One region of the Solwaraspora sp. WMMD937 genome, then DNA from elsewhere that is predicted to be linked to it. Evidence: riboswitches for the same ligand, from Rfam matches in the RefSeq annotation. Region 1 holds a riboswitch; the other holds the start of a gene.
What was found. Region 1 has a riboswitch for cobalamin ahead of cobN (cobaltochelatase subunit CobN). Riboswitches for the same ligand answer to the same signal wherever they lie in the genome.
Positions count from the first base shown of each region.

Region 1 (9,387 bases):
TCCCGCAGCCCAGGTAGCGCGGCCACCTGCCCGGCCCACATCTGCCGGGCCCGCAGCATCGCCAGCACCAGGTCGACCCGGGCCGCGCCGACCGGTGCCGAGCCGAGCACGTGCAGCCCGTCGCGGATCTGCACGTCCTTGACCTCGCAGAGCCAACCGTCGACGTGCAGCAGGAAGTCGTCGAACTCAGCGTCGTGCGGCCGGTCGTCCAGACCGAGGTCGTGGTCGAGCCGGGCGGCCTGGATCAGCGTCCAGATCTGCGCCCGGATCGCCGGCAGTTTCGCCGGGTCCAGGGCGGCGATGTTCGCATGCTCGTCGAGCAGCTGCTCCAGCCGGGCGATGTCGCCGTAGCTCTCCGCCCGGGCCATCGGCGGCACCAGGTGGTCGATCAGGGTGGCGTGCGTCCGGCGTTTGGCCTGGGTGCCCTCGCCGGGGTCGTTGACCAGGAACGGGTAGATCAGCGGTAGGTCGCCGAGGGCGGCGTCCGCCCCGCAGGCGGCGCTGAGCCCGACCGTCTTGCCCGGCAGCCACTCCAGGTTGCCGTGCTTGCCGACGTGCACCACGGCGTGCGCGCCGAAGCCGTGCTCCAGCCACCGGTACGCGGCCAGGTAGTGGTGGCTCGGCGGCAGGTCCGGGTCGTGGTAGATGGCCACCGGGTTGGCCCCGAAGCCGCGCGGCGGCTGCACCAGCAGCACGATGTTGCCGGTACGCAGCGCGGCGAGCACGATCTCGCCGTCGGGATCCCGGGAGGTGTCCACGTACAGCTCGCCCGGCGGCGGACCCCAGTGCCGTTCGACCTGTTCGCGCAGCTGCGCCGGGAACTCGGCGTACCAGCGCCGGTAGTCGGCGGCCGGGATGCGCACCGGGTTGCCGGCCAGCTGCTCCTCGGTCAGCCAGTCCGGGTCCTGCCCGCCGGCGGCGATCAGCGCGTGCATCAGCGCGTCGCCGTCGCCGTCGGTCAGGCCGGGGACCGCGTCCGGGCCGTCCGGCGGCCCGACGTCGTAGCCGGCGTCGCGCAGCGTCCGCAGCAGCGCCAGGACGCTGGCGGGGGTGTCCAGGCCGACCGCGTTGCCGATCCGGGCGTGCTTCGTCGGGTACGCCGACAGCAGCACCGCGATCCGTTTGTCGGCCGCAGCGATGTGGCGCAGCATGGCGTGGCGGACCGCGATGCCGGCGACCCGGGCGGCCCGCTCGGGGTCGGCCACGTACACCGACAGGCCGTCGGCGTCGATCTCCTTGAACGAGAACGGCACGGTGATCAGCCGGCCGTCGAACTCGGGGATGGCCACCTGGGTCGCGGCGTCCAACGGGGACAGTCCGTCGTCCGCGGCCGCCCAGGTCTGCCGCGAGCTGGTCAGGCAGAGCCCCTGCAGGATCGGCACGTCCAGCTCGGCGAGGGCCCCGACGTCCCAGGCGTCGTCGTCACCGCCGGCGCCGACGGTCGCCGGTCGGGTCCCGCCGGCGGCCAGCACGGTCACCACCAGGGCATCGGCCTGACCCAGGGTGGCCAGCAGCTGCGGGTCGGCCGAGCGCAGCGACGAGCAGTAGACCGGCAGCGCCCGACCGCCGGCGGCGTCGACCGCGTCGCACAGCGCGTGCACGAAGCCGGTGTTACCGGCCAGGTGGTGGGCCCGGTAGTAGAGCACCGCCACGGTCGGCCGGCCCGGTCCGGTCGGCACGTTCGTGCGCTCCAGCACGCCCCACTCCGGGGCCGGCTGCGGCGCGGCGAAGCCGTGCCCGGTGAGCAGCACCGTGTCGGACAGGAAACGGTGCAGTTCGGCGAGGTTGGCCGGGCCGCCGTGGGCCAGATAGGCGTGCGCCTCGGCGGCCACCCCGGCCGGTACGGTGGACAGCTCCATCAGGGCGGCGTCCGGGGCCTGCTCGCCGCTGAGCACCACCACGGGGCGGCCGTCGGCCAGCAGTGCGTCCATCCCGTCCGGCCAGGCCCGGCGGCCGCCGAGCAGCCGGACCACCACGAGGTCGACGCCGGCCAGCAGTTGCGGAAGGTCGTCGACCGACAGCCGGGCCGGGTTTGCCAGGCGCCAGTCGGCACCGCTGGCCCGTCCACTCAACAGATCAGTATCTGAAGTGGACAAAAGTAGCATCATCGGACGCCCGGTCCTCCCTCGGGGTCCGCGCCCCGGGTCGTCGGTCGCGGCGACCGGAGTCTCCTGGCTCCCGGATCAAGGCTCGCCCCGGCCTTCCGGCCCTTGAGGGACCGTGGCCGTCGGTGGGGTCTGCTCCCCGGTGACAGTGGCGGGACCGCACCGGATTCACACCGGACTTCCTCCGCTTGTCGCCGCGTCTGGCTACGAACACTGTCACGACCGGCGGACATTTCGTCAAGGTGTGATGTATTCGTTGTGCGGCGGCCGCCGTCCGGGGACGACCCGTAGTATCCGCCGGGTGCCCGCCTTGCCGTCGCCGCCCGCTCGGGGCGCACCCGATGCCTGCCCCGGCGCCGTGCACCTGCACCCGGCCGCCGACGGCCTGCTGGCCAGGATCCGCTGCCCCGGAGGGCTGCTCACCGCTGTCCAGCTGCGGCTGCTGGCCGCCGTCGCCCGCGACCACGGTGATGGACATCTCGAACTGACCAGCCGGGCAAACGTCCAGGTGCGCGCGGTCGCGGCCGCCGACACCGGACCGCTCGCCGCCCGGCTGCGCGCCGCCGGGCTGCTGCCTTCGACCACGCACGAACGGGTCCGCAACATCCTCGGCTCCGCCCTTGCCGACATCGACACCCCGGCGGTCTGGGACGTCGGGGCGCAGGTCCGCGCCCTCGACGCGGCGATCTGCGCGGAGCCCGACCTGGCCCGGCTCTCCGGGCGGTTCCTCTTCGCCATCGACGATGGTCGAGGTGACACCGTCGCGGTCCGAGCCGACGTCGGTCTGCTGCCCGGACCGGCCGACGAGGTGACCGTGCTGCTCGCCGGCGCCGACCACGGGCTGCGGGCCCGGCCCGCCGACGCGGTACGGGTCGCGGTCGCCGCCGCCCGTGCCTTCCTGGACGATCCAGACGCGGCGGCCGGCAGCGCGTGGCGCCTCGATGACCTGACCCCGGCAGCGCTGGACCGCGTCGTGTTCCAGGCCGGCACCGCACCCGGGGTACGGCGTACCGCGCGGCGGTGGCAACCACTGACCCCGGCCGGCGGTCCCGTCGCGCCGGTCGGGATGCGGCACCGTCCCGACGGCGACTTCGCCCTCGTCGTGGCGGTCCCGTTGGGACGCTTGACAGTCGACCAGGTCGACCTGCTCACGGCCGCGTCGCCGCAGTTGAGGATCACGCCGTGGCGGGGGGTGGTACTGCCCCGGGTCACCGATCCCGCCGGTTGGGCGGACCGGCTCGCCCGCGCCGGGCTGGTTACCGACCCCGACTCGCCGTGGCTCGGTGTGACCGCCTGCGCCGGGCTGCCGGGCTGTGCCCGGTCCCGGGCCGACGTGCGTGCCGACGCCGCAGCGACGCACACCGGGCGGCCGGCCCCGACCGGCGGTGTGCCGGCACCGGGGAGTCGTAACCGCCTGCCGGTGCACTGGATCGGCTGTGAGCGTGGCTGCGGCAGTCCGGCCGGGCCGGTGGTCCGGGTGACCGCCACTGGTGACGGGTACCAGATCGACGCCCCCGACCGGACCAGCATCCGCCTCCCGATCGGGGCCGCCCTTGGCGCGGCCGTCCAGACCGCACGTGAGGAGCCATGATGGACCATGTCCGCGACGCGGCGGAGATCTACCGGCAGTCGTTCGCCACCATCCGTGCCGAGGCCGACCTGAGCCGACTCACCGCCGAGCAGGCCCGGGTCGCGGTGCGGATGATCCACTCCTGCGGGATGGTCGACCTGGTCGACGACCTGGTCTTCTCGCCGCAGGTGGTGGCTGCCGCCCAGGGCGCGTTGCGGGCCGGCGCGCCGATCCTCTGCGACGCCACCATGGTCGCCGCCGGCATCACCCGGCGCCGGCTGCCGGCCGACAACGCGGTGCTGTGCACCCTGTCCGACCCCCGGGTGCCCGAGCTGGCCGACCGGCTGGGCACCACTCGTAGCGCCGCGGCCGTCGAGCTGTGGGTCGACCGCCTTGACGGCGCGGTGGTCGCCGTCGGCAACGCACCGACCGCGCTGTTCCGGCTGTTGGAGCTGGTCGATGCCGGTGCCGGCCGGCCGGCGGCGGTGCTCGGCGTACCGGTCGGTTTCATCGGCGCCGCAGAGTCCAAGCAGGCTCTGATCGACCATGGCGGACTGGAATACCTGGTGGTCCGGGGACGACGCGGTGGCAGCGCGATGGCCGCCGCCGCCCTCAACGCGATAGCCAACGACGACGAGGGACAGGTGGGGCGTTGAACGCGCGTCGCGGCGGACCGGGTCAGCTCTACGGCGTCGGGCTCGGCCCGGGTGACCCGGAACTGGTTACCGTGAAGGCGGCCCGGCTGATCGCTGCGGCCGACGTGATCGTGCACCACAGCGCCCGGCACGGTCGCAGCGTCGCCCGGTCCATCGCCGAGCCGTACCTGCGCGCGGGACAGATCGAAGAGGCGCTGGTCTACCCGGTGACCACCGAGCGCAGCACCCACCCCGGCGGCTACCGGGCGGCGATGGACGAGTTCTACGCCGACTGCGCGCGGCGGCTCGCCGCCCATCTCGACGCTGGTCGGACCGTGGTCGTGCTCGCCGAGGGCGACCCGCTGTTCTACGGCTCCTACATGCACCTGCACAAGCGGCTGGCCGACCGGTATCCGACCGAGGTGGTGCCCGGCGTCACCTCGATGAGCGGTGCCGCCGCCGCACTCGGCCGGCCGTTGGTCGAGGCCGACGAGGTGCTCACCGTCCTGCCCGGCACCCTGTCCGGGGCGGAACTGACTAGACGGCTGGCCGAGACCGACGCTGCCGCCGTGCTCAAGCTGGGCCGGACCTTCCCGGCGGTACGCGACGCGCTGACCGCCGCCGGCCGGCTCGACGACGCCTGGTACGTCGAACGGGCCAGCACCGGGGGGGAACGCGTCGAGCCGCTGGCCGACGTCGACCCTACGACGGTGCCGTACTTCTCCCTGGCGTTGCTGGCCAGCCGTCGCGGTGGCACCGTCGCGGCGAGCGCCGCCGACACCGCCCGGTCCGGCCGGGGAGAGGTGGTGGTGGTCGGCCTCGGACCGGCCGGCCGGGACTGGATCACCCCGCAGGCCCAGGCCGCTCTCGCGGCCGCCGACGACTTGGTCGGGTACGGACCGTACCTGGACCGGGTGCCAACCAACCCCCGGCAACGCCGGCATCCGTCGGACAACCAGGTCGAGGCGCAGCGGGCCGCGCACGCGCTTCGGCTGGCGGCCGACGGAGCCCGGGTCGCGGTGGTCTCCTCCGGCGACCCCGGGGTGTTCGCGATGGCCACGGCGGTGCTGGAGGTCGCCGCCGAGCCCCGCTGGAAGGACGTGCCGGTCCGGGTGCTGCCCGGGGTGACCGCCGCCCAGGCGGTGGCCAGCCGGGTGGGGGCACCGCTCGGGCACGACTACTGCGTGCTGTCGTTGTCGGACCGGCTCAAACCCTGGCCGGTGATCGAGCGGAGGCTGCTCGCCGCCGCCCGCGCCGACCTGGTGATCGCGATCTACAACCCCGCGTCGCGCAGCCGGACCTGGCAGCTGGCCCGGGCCCGGGATCTGCTGCTGGAGCACCGGTCGGCGCAGACACCGGTGGTGGTGGGCCGCGACATCGGCGGCCCCGGCGAACGTGTCGACGTGGTGGCGCTGGCCGATCTGGACCCGGTCACGGTGGACATGCGGACCCTGCTGATCGTCGGTTCGTCAGCGACCCAGGTCAACCACGGCCGGGACGCGGCGCCGGTGGTCTTCACGCCACGGCACTACCCGGGCTGAGCACCTGCCGCCGTGCCGAGCCCGGCCAACCAGGTCACGGCGGCGTTGACGTCGCTGACCGTCGGTGCGGGTGGCGCGGCGGCCCGGTCGACCATCAGCACCGGCAGTCCGAGCTCGCGGGCGGCGACGAGCTTGGCGTACGTCTCGTCGCCGCCGCTGTCCTTGGTGACCAGCACGTCGATGGCGTGCGTGCGCATCAGCGTCCGTTCGCCGTCCACGGTGTACGGCCCACGGTCGAGCAGCAGTACCCGGTCGGCGGGCAGCGGCGGCTGCGGCGGGTCCACCGTCCGGATCAGGAAGAAGATGCCGCTCAGCGGCGCGAATGCGGCCAGGCTCTGCCGGCCGGTGGTCAGCATCGCCCGGCTGCCCAGTGCGGGCAGCGCGGCGGCGGCAGCGGTCAGGTCCGGCACCCGGTGCCAGACGTCGCCCGGCCCGGCCGGCCAGCCCGGCCGGCGCAGCACCAGCAGCGGTGTGCCGGTCCGGGCACAGGCGGTGACCGCCGAGGTGGAGATCCGGTTCGCGAACGGGTGGGTCGCGTCCACCACGGCACCGATGCGCTCGTCCCGTAGCCAGCGGGCCAGCCCGTCCGGTCCACCGAAGCCACCGACGCGGGTCTCGCCGTGCGGCAGCCGGGGCCGGGCCACCCGGCCGGCCAGCGAGGTGACCACCCGCGCCGTCGGGTCGGTCGACAGCGCGGCGGCGAGCTGACGGGCCTGGGCGGTGCCGCCGAGAATGAGCACCCGGGGTCCGCCGTCCGGGCCGGGGCGGGTCCGGTGACCGGTCACTGCCGGCACCGGTCGGCGCTGTACAGATGGCTGTCGGGGAAACCTGCCGCGCCGAGCACCGCGCCGACGACGATCACCGCGGTACGCCGTACGCCGGCGGTGTGCACCTGGCCGGCGATGTCAGCCAGCGTGCCCCGCAGCGCCACCTCGTCGGGACGACTCGCCCGGGCCACCACCGCCACCGGACAGTCCGGGCCGTAGTGCGGTAGCAGGTCGGCCACCATCTCGTCGATGCGTTGCACGGCCAGGTGCAGCACCAGGGTGGCCCGGCTGGCCCCGAGGGTGGCCAGGTCCTCGCCCGGCGGCATGGCGGTGGAGCTGGCGGACACCCGGGTCAGGATCACCGTCTGGCCGACCTCCGGCACGGTCAGTTCTCGGCCGAGCGCGGCGGCGGCCGCGGCGAAGGCGGGCACGCCGGGCACGATCTGGTACGGCACCCCGGCGGCGTCCAACCTACGGATCTGTTCGGCGACGGCGCTGAACAGCGAGGGGTCGCCGGAGTGTAGCCGGGCGACGTCGAGCCCGGCGGCGTGCGCGGCCAGCATCTCGGCGACGATCTCGTCCAGGGTCAGCCGGGCGGTGTCGACCCGCCGGGCCCCGGGCGGGCAGTGGGCGAGCAGCTCGGTCGGGACCAGGCTGCCGGCGTACAGGCAGACCGGGCTGGTCGCGATGACCTCGCGGCCCCGGACGGTGATCAGGTCGGCGGCACCGGGGCCGGCGCCGACGAATCGTACGGTCATTGGCGTTCCACCGCCCACTGGGTCACCGGCATCATCGGTCGCCACCCGGTGAACCCACCGACCGGGGCGGCCCGGTTGACGGCGATCCGGGTCAGGTCGCCGCCGATGCGGGAGTGCCAACCGGCGAGCAGCGCCTCGGACTCGACGGTCACCGCGTTGACCACCAGCCGGCCGCCGGGCCGCAGTGCCGACCAGGCGGCGTCCAGCAGCCCGGTGGTGGTGACCCCGCCGCCGACGAAGATCGCGTCCGGAGGGTCGAGACCGACCAGTGCCTGCGGGGCCGCCGCGGCGACCACCGTGATGCCCGGTACGCCGAGCGTCGCCGCGTTCGCCGCGATCCGTTCAGCCCGCCGTGCATCGTGCTCCACGGCGACGGCCCGGCACTGCGGATGGGCACGGGACCACTCGATGGCGATGCTGCCCGATCCGGCCCCGATGTCCCAGAGCAGCTGCCCGGGCAGGGGACCCAGCCGGGCCAGCGTGACGGCCCGGATCTCCCGTTTGGTCAGCTGGCCGTCGTGCTGGTAGACGTCGTCGGGCAGCCCTGGCACCCGGGGCAGCGGCGGGGTGCCCGGCTCAGCCCGGCAGTCCACCGCGACGACGTTGAGCGGGTCGACATCGAGGCCGCCCCAGTCCTGGGCGGTGGCCGTCCGCAGCTGCTCCCGGGTGCCGCCGAGTTGTTCCAGTACGGTCAGCGGGCTGGGTCCGTAGCCCCGGGCGGTGAGCAGGTCGGCCACCTCACCCGGGGTGGTCGTGCCGGCGCTGAGCACCAGCAGCCGACTCCCCGGGTGGATCAGGGGGTGCAGCAGCTGTACCGGGCGGCCGACGGCGCTGACCACGTCGACCTCCTCGACCGGCCAGCCGAGCCGGGCGCAGGCCAACGAAACCACCGACGGGTGGGGCACCGCCCGTACCCGGTCGGGGCCGAGTAGCCGGACCAGGGTGCCACCGATGCCGTAGTGCATCGGGTCCCCACTGGCCAGCACCGCGAGGTGCCGCCCGCGGTGTTCGTCGAGCAGCCGGGGCAGGTGGGCGAGCAACGGGGTGGGCCAGGTGCCGGTGGTCGCGGGCCGTTCAGGGGGTGGGATCAGCTCGATCTGCCGGCGGCTGCCCAGTAGCGCGGTCGCCGCGCGCAGCGCCGCCCGGGCGGCGCCGGACAGCCCATCCCATCCGTCTGCGCCGATACCGACGACGGTGACCACAGCCGGTCCGGATCTGGGGGGCATCGTCCGACGGTATCGGTTCGCCGCGTTGCTCGACATGGCCACCCCGTCGGTGGTGCTCCGCGTGACGTCGCCCGGATCAGACGTTGCCGAGCCGGCGGGTGACCGTGATGACCAGCACCACCCGGTCCGGGTTGGGGCGTGGTACCCGGTACCGCAGGGCGTAGCGCTGTTCCGCGTCACGGACCGTCGGCGGATCGTCGTGGAGCCGGGCCAGGCCTTCCAGCGTCGACCATCGCTTGCCGTCGACCTGGCAGACGGCCACCCGAGCCCCGGTCACGCCGGCGGCCCGCACGTGTGCCGCCTTGCGGGACCGGGCGGAGGTGATCACCCGGGCGACGCCGCTGTCCGGGTCGAAGGTCACTCCGACCGGAACAACGTGCGGGCTTGCGTCCGGACGCAGCGTGGTCAGCGTGCACAGGTGCCGTTCGCGCCAGAAGTCGCGCAGCGCGTCGCTGATCTCCGGCCCGGCAGCAGATGTCGTCACCCGTCGTATTCTGGCACCGTGGGCACCGGTCGGCGGTCCCGACGCGCCCGTGCCGGCGCTGGCAGGTCCGGGGTCGGTGCCGTTGGTGCCGGATCGGCTGCGCTGAGTCGCGACTCAGCAACGGGGCGCCGCACCGATCGTCGAACCAAACAATTGCTAGTCCGCTACAGCGCGTCCAGTGATCCTTTTCGCAGGGTGCGCGAGTAGTGTGTGTCGGCGGGGCGGCGCGCCTTAACGTCGGTCTCCCGCAAGAGTCGGCTGCGTCGCCCCACCTTCGAAACCGGCCGTCGGCGACGGACCC
Region 1 is NZ_CP120738.1:4,433,470-4,442,856, forward strand. It holds gene cobN (cobaltochelatase subunit CobN) at 1-2,108, opposite strand, end outside; cobalamin riboswitch at 2,165-2,290, opposite strand; gene O7621_RS19720 (precorrin-3B synthase) at 2,407-3,696, shown strand; gene O7621_RS19725 (precorrin-8X methylmutase) at 3,693-4,331, shown strand; gene O7621_RS19730 (precorrin-2 C(20)-methyltransferase) at 4,328-5,851, shown strand; gene O7621_RS19735 (cobalt-precorrin-6A reductase) at 5,839-6,636, opposite strand; gene cobM (precorrin-4 C(11)-methyltransferase) at 6,633-7,376, opposite strand; gene cbiE (precorrin-6y C5,15-methyltransferase (decarboxylating) subunit CbiE) at 7,373-8,602, opposite strand; gene O7621_RS19750 (TIGR03618 family F420-dependent PPOX class oxidoreductase) at 8,679-9,086, opposite strand.

Region 2 (9,387 bases), 2.1 Mb from region 1:
GCCTGGGCCGCCGGCGCGGACCTGGTGGCCACCACGCTGTCCGGGTACACGCCGGACAGCCCACGGCAGGAGGCTCCTGACCTCGACCTCGTCGCGGCGCTCACCGCCGCCGGGGTCCGCGTCGTCGCCGAGGGCCGGTTCGCCACCCCCGACCAGGTGCGTGCCGCGTTCGCCGCAGGCGCGTACGCGACGGTCGTCGGAACCGCGATCACCGACCCGGTCGCGTTGACCCGAAGCCTCGCCGCAGCCGCTGCACGCCTGACCGGCCCGGCCGGTGCCGCCAGCGCCGACAGTTCGGCCAGCCTGGCCGGGCAGCACTGATGGCGGAAGCCATGGCCGGCACCGACGACCCGGTCACCATCGGTGTCGACATCGGAGGTACGAAGATCGCCGCCGCGCTCGTCGGCGTCGACGGCGCCGTCGGGCCACTGCGCCGGGTGCCGACGCCGGCCGCCGAGGGCGCCGCCGCGGTCCTCGCCGCCGCGGTCGACCTGGCCCGTCAGGTCGGGCGGGACGCGGCTGGGACCCCGGTCGCCTGCGGGGTCGGCACCGCCGGTGCCGTCGACCCGGCGGGCCGGGTCACCCACGCCACCGACACCCTGCCCGGCTGGCGGGGCACCGACGTACGGGCAGCCTTCACCGCCGCCCTCGGCCTGTCGGTCGTGGTGTGCAACGACGTACACGCGATGGCCGCCGGTGAGGCGTGGTGCGGCGCCGCCGCCGACGCCCGGGACGCGCTCGTCGTCGCCGCCGGCACCGGCATCGGCGGCGCGATCGTGGTCGGCGGCGATGTGGTGGTGGGCCGGCACGGGTTCGCCGGCAGCGTCGGGCATCTGCCGGCCGCCCGGCACCTCGGCCGACGCTGCGGTTGCGGCGCGGTCGACCACGTCGAGGCGTACGCGGCCGGCCCGGCGATCGCCGCCGAGTACGCGGCCCGGACCGGTCGCGGCGCGGCACCGCCCCTGGAGGAGGTCGCGGCGGCGGCTGCCGGCGGTGATCCGGTCGCGGTCGAGGTGACCGAGCTGGCTGCCCAGGTGCTGGGCGAAGGGCTGGCAACCGCCGCCAACCTGCTCGATCCCGAGGTAGTCGTCCTCGGCGGTGGCGTCGTCGGACTCGGTGACCGGTTCGTCGCCGGCGTGCGCGCCGCGCTGCACGCGGCGGCGCTGCCCGGCATCGACCGGTTGCCGGTACGTACCGCCCGGCTCGGCAACGCCGCTGTGCTGGCCGGCGCCGCGCTGCTCGCCGGCCGGGTCCTCACCGGCCGGATCAGCGCCGGCCGAGGTCGATGACGGGCCCGGCGCCAGTCGCCGCGTCGCCACCTTGTCCGCCCGTACCGCCGCCGCTGGCAGCGGTGGGCCGGGCCGGTTTTCGGTCTGGATAGAGCCACAGCGATCCGATCGCCAGGGCCACCAGCAGGTGTACGGCGGACTCACCGCCTCCTCTGTGGATCCAGCCTTGCCAGCCCGGCAGGATTCCCAGTAACAGCCCGCGCTGCGCGGCGATGTCCGGTGCGATGACGAACGACAGGGTGATCAGCGCCACGGTCGACACGCTGAAGCCGACGACCAGGCCCACCCGGCACAGTCGGGGCCGTCGCCGGGGTCCGACGGTCAGCGCCCAGACGGCCAGGCTGCTCACCGCCGCGATCCCGAGCATCGGCAGGTACGGGGTGCGTGGCGAGGTGATCCCGGCCAGGGTGTTGTTCAGGTTGAACACCGCACCGGCCCGCAGCCCGGTCGCCTGGATGCTGAGCACCCCGACGACGCCGATGAGCAGGGTGCCGAGCACCGCCCCGTACAGACCCCATAGCACGCTTCTCACCCGACGGACCCTCCTCCTCGTACCCGGTGCGACCCGACACCGCGACACGCCGAACACAGTATCTGGTGTTGTGTCTTCTGGTCCGCACCCATATATGGTGTACCCCGCAGCTGGTTCGGCCGCCCCTCGGCGGTGGTCGAGGCAAGAGGGAACCCGGTGAGAGTCCGGGACTGCCCCGCAGCGGTGAGTGGGAACGACCGCCGTCACCGAGCACTGGACCCGTCGCGGGTCCGGGAAGCGACGGCCAGTAGGTACGAGCACGACGCCCACGAGTCCGAAGACCTGCCAGCGTGCCGCACGCGTCGCGTGCGGTGGTCGAAGGCCGCGCGGGACGGCCGACGCCGACGACCGGTCCACGCCGGCGGAGCAGACCGCCAGGTGGGTGACCGGTGGCGTCCTCCCCGTGTGTCCGGTCGACCGGTGGACAGGCACGACAAGGGGAACCGATGCAGGTACGCAAGCGCAACGGCGACACCGAACCGGTGGACGTCGACAAGATCGTCAAGGCGGTCGAACACTGGGTCGCCGACCTGGACGAGGTTGACCCGCTGCGGGTGGCGACCCGGACGATCAGCGGACTGTACGACGGGGCGACAACCGCCGAGCTGGACAAACTGTCCATTCAGACGGCGGCGGAGCTGATCGGCGAGGAGCCGCAGTACTCGAAACTGGCGGCCCGGCTGCTCGCCGCCTACGTGGACAAGGAGGTCCGCGGCCAGCAGGTGGCCAGCTTCAGCCAGTCCATCCGCTACGCCCACGGCCTTGGGCTGATCGGCGACGACACCGCCGCCTTCGTCGCCCGCAACGCTCGCAAACTTGACGACGCCGTCGACGTCGACGGCGACCTGCGCTTCGAGTACTTCGGGCTGCGTACGGTGGCCGACCGTTACCTGCTGCGGCATCCGCAGACCCGGCTGGTGGTGGAGACGCCTCAGTACTGGCTGCTGCGGGTGGCGTGCGGGCTGTCCCAGACGCCGGCCGAGGCGGTCGACTTCTACCGGCTGATCTCCAGCCTGGCCTATCTGCCCAGCTCACCGACGTTGTTCAACTCGGGCACCCGGCACACCCAGATGTCGTCGTGCTTCCTGGTCGACTCGCCGCGCGACGAACTTGACTCGATCTACGAGCGGTACCACCAGGTGGCGAAGCTGTCGAAGTTCTCCGGCGGGATCGGCATCTCCTGGTCGCGGGTACGTGGCCGGGGCGCGCTGATCCGGGGCACCAACGGCAGGTCGAACGGCATCGTGCCGTTCCTCAAGACGCTCGACGCCGGGGTCGCGGCGGTCAACCAGGGTGGCCGCCGCAAGGGCGCCGCCTGCGTCTACCTGGAGCCGTGGCATCCGGACGTCGAGGAGTTCCTGGAGCTGCGGGACAACACCGGCGAGGACGCCCGGCGCACCCACAACCTCAACCTGGCCAACTGGATCCCGGACGAGTTCATGCGGCGGGTCGAGGCGGACGCCGACTGGTCGCTGATCGACCCGTCCGACGCGCGGGAGCTGCCGGACCTGTTCGGCGAGGCGTTCGACGAGGCGTACCGGGCTGCGGAGAAGAAGGCGGTCCGGACGGTCAAGGCCCGCGACCTGTACGGGCGGATGATGCGCACCCTGGCGCAGACCGGCAACGGCTGGATGACGTTCAAGGACGCCGCGAACCGGCTGTCCAACCAGACCGGTGAGCCGGGCAACACGATCCACCTGTCCAATCTGTGCACCGAGATCCTGGAGGTCAACAGCGACGACGAGACCGCCGTGTGCAACCTCGGGTCGGTCAACCTCGGCGCGCACGTCACCGCCGACGGTGTCGACTGGGACAAGCTGCGCGCCACGGTCCGTACCGCCGTGGTGTTCCTCGACCGGGTGATCGACATCAACTACTACCCGGCGGCGCAGGCGGCGGCGTCGAACCCGCGCTGGCGGCCGGTCGGGCTGGGGCTGATGGGCCTGCAGGACGCGTTCTTCACGCTGCGGCTGCCGTTCGACTCGGCGCCGGCCCGGGAGCTGTCCACCCGTGTCCAGGAGGAGATCTTCCTGACCGCGCTGGAGACCTCCGCCGGGCTCGCCGAACGGTTCGGCCCGCATCCGGCGTACGCCGAGACCCGGGCCGCCCGGGGCGAGCTGCACCCGGACCTGTGGGGTGTCGAGGTCGGCCAGCCCGAGCGGTGGGCCCGACTCCGGTCGACGATCGCCGCACACGGTCTGCGGAACTCGCTGCTGGTCGCGATCGCGCCGACCGCGACGATCGCCTCGATCGCCGGCTGTTACGAATGCATCGAGCCGCAGGTGTCCAACCTGTTCAAACGCGAAACCATGTCCGGGGAGTTCCTGCAGATCAACACCTACCTGGTCGGCGAGCTGAAGGCGCGCGGGCTGTGGACGGCACCGGTCCGGGAGCAGATCAAGCGGGCCGAGGGGTCGGTGCAGGGGGTCGCGGACCTGCCCGCCGACGTGCGGGAGCTGTTCCGTACCGCATGGGAGCTGCCGCAACGGGCGCTGATCGACCTGGCCGCCGCCCGCGCCCCGTACGTCGACCAGTCGCAGTCGCTGAACCTGTTCCTCAGCGCACCGACCATCGGCAAGCTGTCCTCGATGTACCTGTACGCCTGGAAGTCCGGGCTGAAGACCACCTACTACCTGCGGTCGCGTCCGGCGACCCGGATCCAGCAGGCCACCGTCGGCATCGCGCCGACCGTCGGGCCGACCGTCGGGCCGGTCGTAGGGCCGGTTGTCGCGACCGGCGACGACGAGGCGTCGGCCTGCTCCCTGGAAAACCCCGAAACCTGTGAGGCCTGCCAGTGACCACCGTCTCCGAAACCAACACCGACGCCGCGACCGCTAATGCCGCCACCGCGACCGCCGCCGCAGCTGCGGGCCGACGGCAGCTGCTGCTCGACCCCGGCATGGACCTGACCCTGCGGCCGATGCGGTATCCGCAGTTCTTCGACCGGTTCCGGGACGCGATCAAGAACACCTGGACGGTGGAGGAGGTCGACCTGCACTCCGACCTGCCGGACCTGGCCAGACTGTCGGCTGCCGAGCGGCACCTGGTGTCCCGGCTGGTCGCGTTCTTCGCCACCGGCGACACCATCGTCGCGAACAACCTGGTGCTCAACCTCTACCAGCACGTCAACTCCCCGGAGGGACGGCTCTACCTGTCCCGGCAGCTGTTCGAGGAGGCGGTGCACGTCCAGTTCTACCTGAACCTGCTGGACACCTACGTGCCGGACGAGCGGGAGCGGTTCGAGGCGTTCGCGGCGGTGGAGAACATTCCGTCGATCGCCCGTAAGGCCGAGTTCTGTTTCAGGTGGATCGACTCGATCTTCGAGCTGCGGGAGCTGCGTAGCCGCGCCGACCGGCGGGCCTTCCTGCTCAACCTGATCTGCTTCGCCGCCTGCATCGAGGGATTGTTCTTCTACGGCGCCTTCGCGTACGTGTACTACCTGCGTTCCCGGGGGCTGCTGCACGGTCTCGCCTCGGGCACCAACTGGGTGTTCCGGGACGAGTCGATGCACATGGCGTTCGCCTTCGACGTGGTGGACACGGTCCGCGCCGAGGAGCCGGAGCTGTTCGACTCCGAGATGGAGGAGCAGGTCAGGCAGATGCTGGCCGAGGCGGTGGAGTGCGAGGTGCAGTTCGCCGCGGACCTGCTCGACCAGGGCGTGTCCGGGATGTCGTTGGCCGACATGCGGGAGTATCTGCAGCACGTCGCCGACCGGCGGCTCGCGGTGCTCGGCATCGAGCCGATGTACGGGTCGAAGAACCCGTTCGCGTTCATGGAGCTGCAGGACGTGCAGGAGCTGTCCAACTTCTTCGAGCGGCGGGTGTCGGCGTACCAGGTCGGGGTGACCGGCTCGGTGACCTTCGACGACGACTTCTGACCCGCGTCCCGGCCCGGGCCGGCGGGGCCGGCTGTTCCGCGAAGGTCGGCTACCCCGCCTCGGCCCGCTCCGTCACGGTGCGGATCGCCGCCGCCGTGCCGACCGCGATCTCCTCGACCTCGTCGGCGGAGACGACCAGCGGCGGGCCGAGCAGGATCACGTCACCGTCGACGCCGTCGGCGCAGCCGGTACCGCTGTAGAGCAGCAGACCGGCGTGCCGGGCGGCGGCGACGACCCGTTCGGCGACCCGGGCGGTACGGGCGTACGGCCGCGCGGTCTGCCGGTCGGCGACCAGCTCCACGCCGACCAGCAGGCCGCGACCGCGGACGTCCCCGACGTACGGCGAGTCGGCCAGTTCCCGGCGCAGGGCGCGAAGCAGCGACTCGCCGGCCCGCCGGCCGGCCGCGACGAGGTCCCGCTCGCGCAGCACCCGCAGCACCGCCCGGCCGGTGGCCGCCCCGACCAGGTGGTGCGAGTAGGTGAAGCCGTGGGTGAAACCGGTGCGCGCGATCGTGTCGTGCACCGGGCCGGCGGCGACGGCCAGCCCCAGCGGCCAGTAGCCCGAACTGGCCCCCTTCGCCGCGACCAGGATGTCCGGGCGTACCCCCCAGTGGTCGACGCCGAACCAGGTGCCGGTGCGGCCGAAGCCGGTCATCACCTCGTCGGCGATGAGCAGCACCCCGTACCGGCGGCAGACCTCGGCGACGGCCGGCCAGTAGTCGTCCGGCGGGACGCAGCCGCCCAGCCCGGCCCCGGCGATCGGCTCGGCGATGAACGCCGCGACCGGCCGGGCCCGGCACAGCTGCGCCAGCGCCGCCGCGTGCCGCGCCCCGCAGCCGACCGGATGGGTGTCCGGGAACGGGCAGCGGTACTCGTACGGGGTCGAGGTGTGCACCGCCTGCCCCAGCCACGGCAGGTACGGCGCACGGAGCCCGGCCCGGCCGGAGACGTCCAACGCGCCCCGCGAGTTGCCGTGGTAGGAACCGACCCGGCCGACGACGAGGTGCCGGTCCTCGCCCCGGGCCAGGTGGTAGGCGCGGGCCATCTTCAGCGCGGTCTCCACCGCCTCACTGCCGCCGGAGACCGGGAAGACCAACGGATCGTCCATCGGCAGTACGGCCGCGAGCTCGGCGGCGTACTCCTCCAGCACGTCGGCGCGGAACATCGAGCCGTGCGCGTACGCGACCGCGCCGGCCTGCTCGGCCTGCGCCCGGACCACCTCGGTGACGCCGTGGCCGATGCCGACGACGATCGCCCCGGCGGCCGCGTCGAGGTAGCGCTTGCCGGTGGTGTCCCACAGCTGCGCACCGGACGCTGAAGCGATCCGTGGCGCGTCGTCGGACACCCGGCCGAAGACGTGGCTCATCCCGGTACGGCGACGGCCCCGCCGGCTGTGACCTTTCCGTTGCCGGCGGCCTGAGCGTCGCCGGCGACCTCGGCGACCTCGGCGACGGCGGCGCCGAACAGCCGCAGACCGGTCTGCGCCTGGGCCCGGGTGATCACCAGCGGCGGCGACATCCGTACCGCGTTGACGCCGGCCTCCAGCACCAGCAGGCCGCGACTGAACGCCGCCTGCTGCACCTGGCCGGCGATCTCGCCGGTGGGGAACTCGACGCCGATCATCAAGCCGACCCCGCGCACGTCGACGAGCAGCTGGGGATACGCCTGCTGCAGTTCGCGCAGCCCGGCGAGCAGGAACTCGCCCTGCGTGGAGGCGTTGTCGAGCAGGCCCTCCTCCTGGATGACCCGCAGGGTGGCGAGGCCGGCGGCGCACGGCACCGGGCTGCCGCCGTAGGTGGAGCCGTGCGCGCCCGGACCCCACGCCTCCATCAGCTCGGACCGGGCCAGGAACGCACCCAGCGGCAGGCCGGAGGCGATGCCTTTCGCGCTGATCAGGATGTCCGGCTGTACGCCGGTGTGCTCGATCGCCCACATCCGGCCGGTGCGGCCCATGCCGCACTGCACCTCGTCGGCGACGAGCAGGATCCCGTGCCGGTCGCAGATCCGCCGCAGCCGGGCGAGCCAGCCGGCCGGCGGCACGATGAAGCCACCCTCACCCTGGATCGGTTCGACGAAGATCGCCGCGACCTCGGCCGGATCCACCTGGTGCTCGAACAGCACCTCCTCGATGAAGTCCAGCGAGGCTGGTGCGTAGGGCGCGTGCAGCACGCCGGGCAGCAGCGGGCCGAATCCCTTGTGGTACTTGGACTTCGACCCGGTCAGCGTCATCGCCCCGTAGGTGCGGCCGTGGAACGATCCGTAGAAGCTGATCACGTACTGCCGGCCGGTGGCGTACCGGGACAGCTTCAACGCGCCCTCGACGGCCTCGGCCCCGGAGTTGGTCAGGAAGACCCGTACCGGCCCGTCCATCGGCGCGGTCGCGGCCAGCGCCTGGCACATCTGGCCGTACAGCGGCAGGTAGAAGTCGCTGGCCGAGTAGTGCAGCAGGGTCGCGGCCTGCTGCTGCACCGCCTCGACGACCGTGGGGTGGCAGTGGCCGGTGGAGGTGACCGCGATCCCGGCGTTGAAGTCGAGGAACAGGTTGCCGTCGACGTCCTCGACGACGGTGCCGTGGCCGCGCCGGGGCGCGATCGCGTAGGCGCGGGGCAGCGACGGGCTGGTCACCGCCCGGTCGCGGGCCAGCACTTCGCGGGCCTGCGGTCCGGGCAGTTCGGTAACCAGGTGCGGTTGCGGGCGGTCCGGGTCGAACCAGTCGGGGGTCGTCGTCATCAGGCCACCACCGTCTGCGACTGCTCGCGGAGAAACTGCTGCAGGTAGTACGGTCCGCCGCCGGCCTTGCCGGTGCTGCCGGAGCCCTTCCAGCCGCCGAACGGCTGCACCCCGGGCCAGGCGCCGGTGGTGGCGCCGGCCGGCCGGTTGACGTAGACGACGCCGGCTTCGATCCGGTCGAGGAAGTGGTCGATCTCGCCCTGGTCGGTGGAGAAGAACCCGGCGGTCAGACCCAGCGGCACGCTGTTGGCCCGGTCCAGGCCCTCGTCGACCGAGTCGACCGGGCTGACCGCAACGAACGGCACGAACAGCTCCCGCTGGAAGAGGTCGTCGTCGGGCGGTACGTCGGCGACGACGGCCGGTGCCAGGTAGTAGCCGTCGGGGCGGCCGTCGACCCCGGCGAGCACCTGGCCGCCGGTGACCACCCGGCCGACGGTCGCGGCGTGCGCGACGGCCTCGCCGTAGCGGCGTACGGCGGCGGCGTCGATGACCGGACCGAGGTACGTGTCACGGGCCAACGGGTCGCCGACGACCAGCGATTCGGCCCGTTCGGCGAGCCGGGTGACGAACTCGTCGTGGAGTTCCCGCGCCACGTACACCCGGGAGCAGGCCGAACACTTCTGGCCGGAGAAGCCGAACGCGGAGCGGGCGACGCCGGAGACCGCCCGGTCCAGGTCGGCCCGGGCCGAGACGATCGCGGCGTTCTTGCCGCCCATCTCGCAGACGACGGGCCTCGGGTACGCGCCGGTGAACGCCCGGATGATCGACATGCCGGTCTCGTACGATCCGGTGAAGGTGAGGCCGCCGACGCCGGGGTGCGCCACCAGTGCCCGGCCCGGGTCGTCGCCGCCGGGGAGGAAGTGCGCGACACCGGTCGGCAGCCCGGCGTCGACCAGGCACTCGAAGAACTTCCAGGCCGAGAAGGTGCCCTGCAGGCTGGGCTTGAGGACGAGGGTGTT
Region 2 is NZ_CP120738.1:2,317,350-2,326,736, forward strand. It holds gene O7621_RS10045 (putative N-acetylmannosamine-6-phosphate 2-epimerase) at 1-321, shown strand, start outside; gene O7621_RS10050 (ROK family protein) at 321-1,289, shown strand; gene O7621_RS10055 (hypothetical protein) at 1,267-1,821, opposite strand; cobalamin riboswitch at 1,916-2,126, shown strand; gene O7621_RS10060 (ribonucleoside-diphosphate reductase subunit alpha) at 2,268-4,619, shown strand; gene O7621_RS10065 (ribonucleotide-diphosphate reductase subunit beta) at 4,616-5,698, shown strand; gene O7621_RS10070 (aminotransferase class III-fold pyridoxal phosphate-dependent enzyme) at 5,748-7,064, opposite strand; gene O7621_RS10075 (aminotransferase class III-fold pyridoxal phosphate-dependent enzyme) at 7,061-8,428, opposite strand; gene O7621_RS10080 (aldehyde dehydrogenase family protein) at 8,428-9,387, opposite strand, start outside.
Region 2: linked by a shared signal. The riboswitch ahead of O7621_RS10060 (ribonucleoside-diphosphate reductase subunit alpha) and the one ahead of cobN (cobaltochelatase subunit CobN) in region 1 are both predicted to bind cobalamin.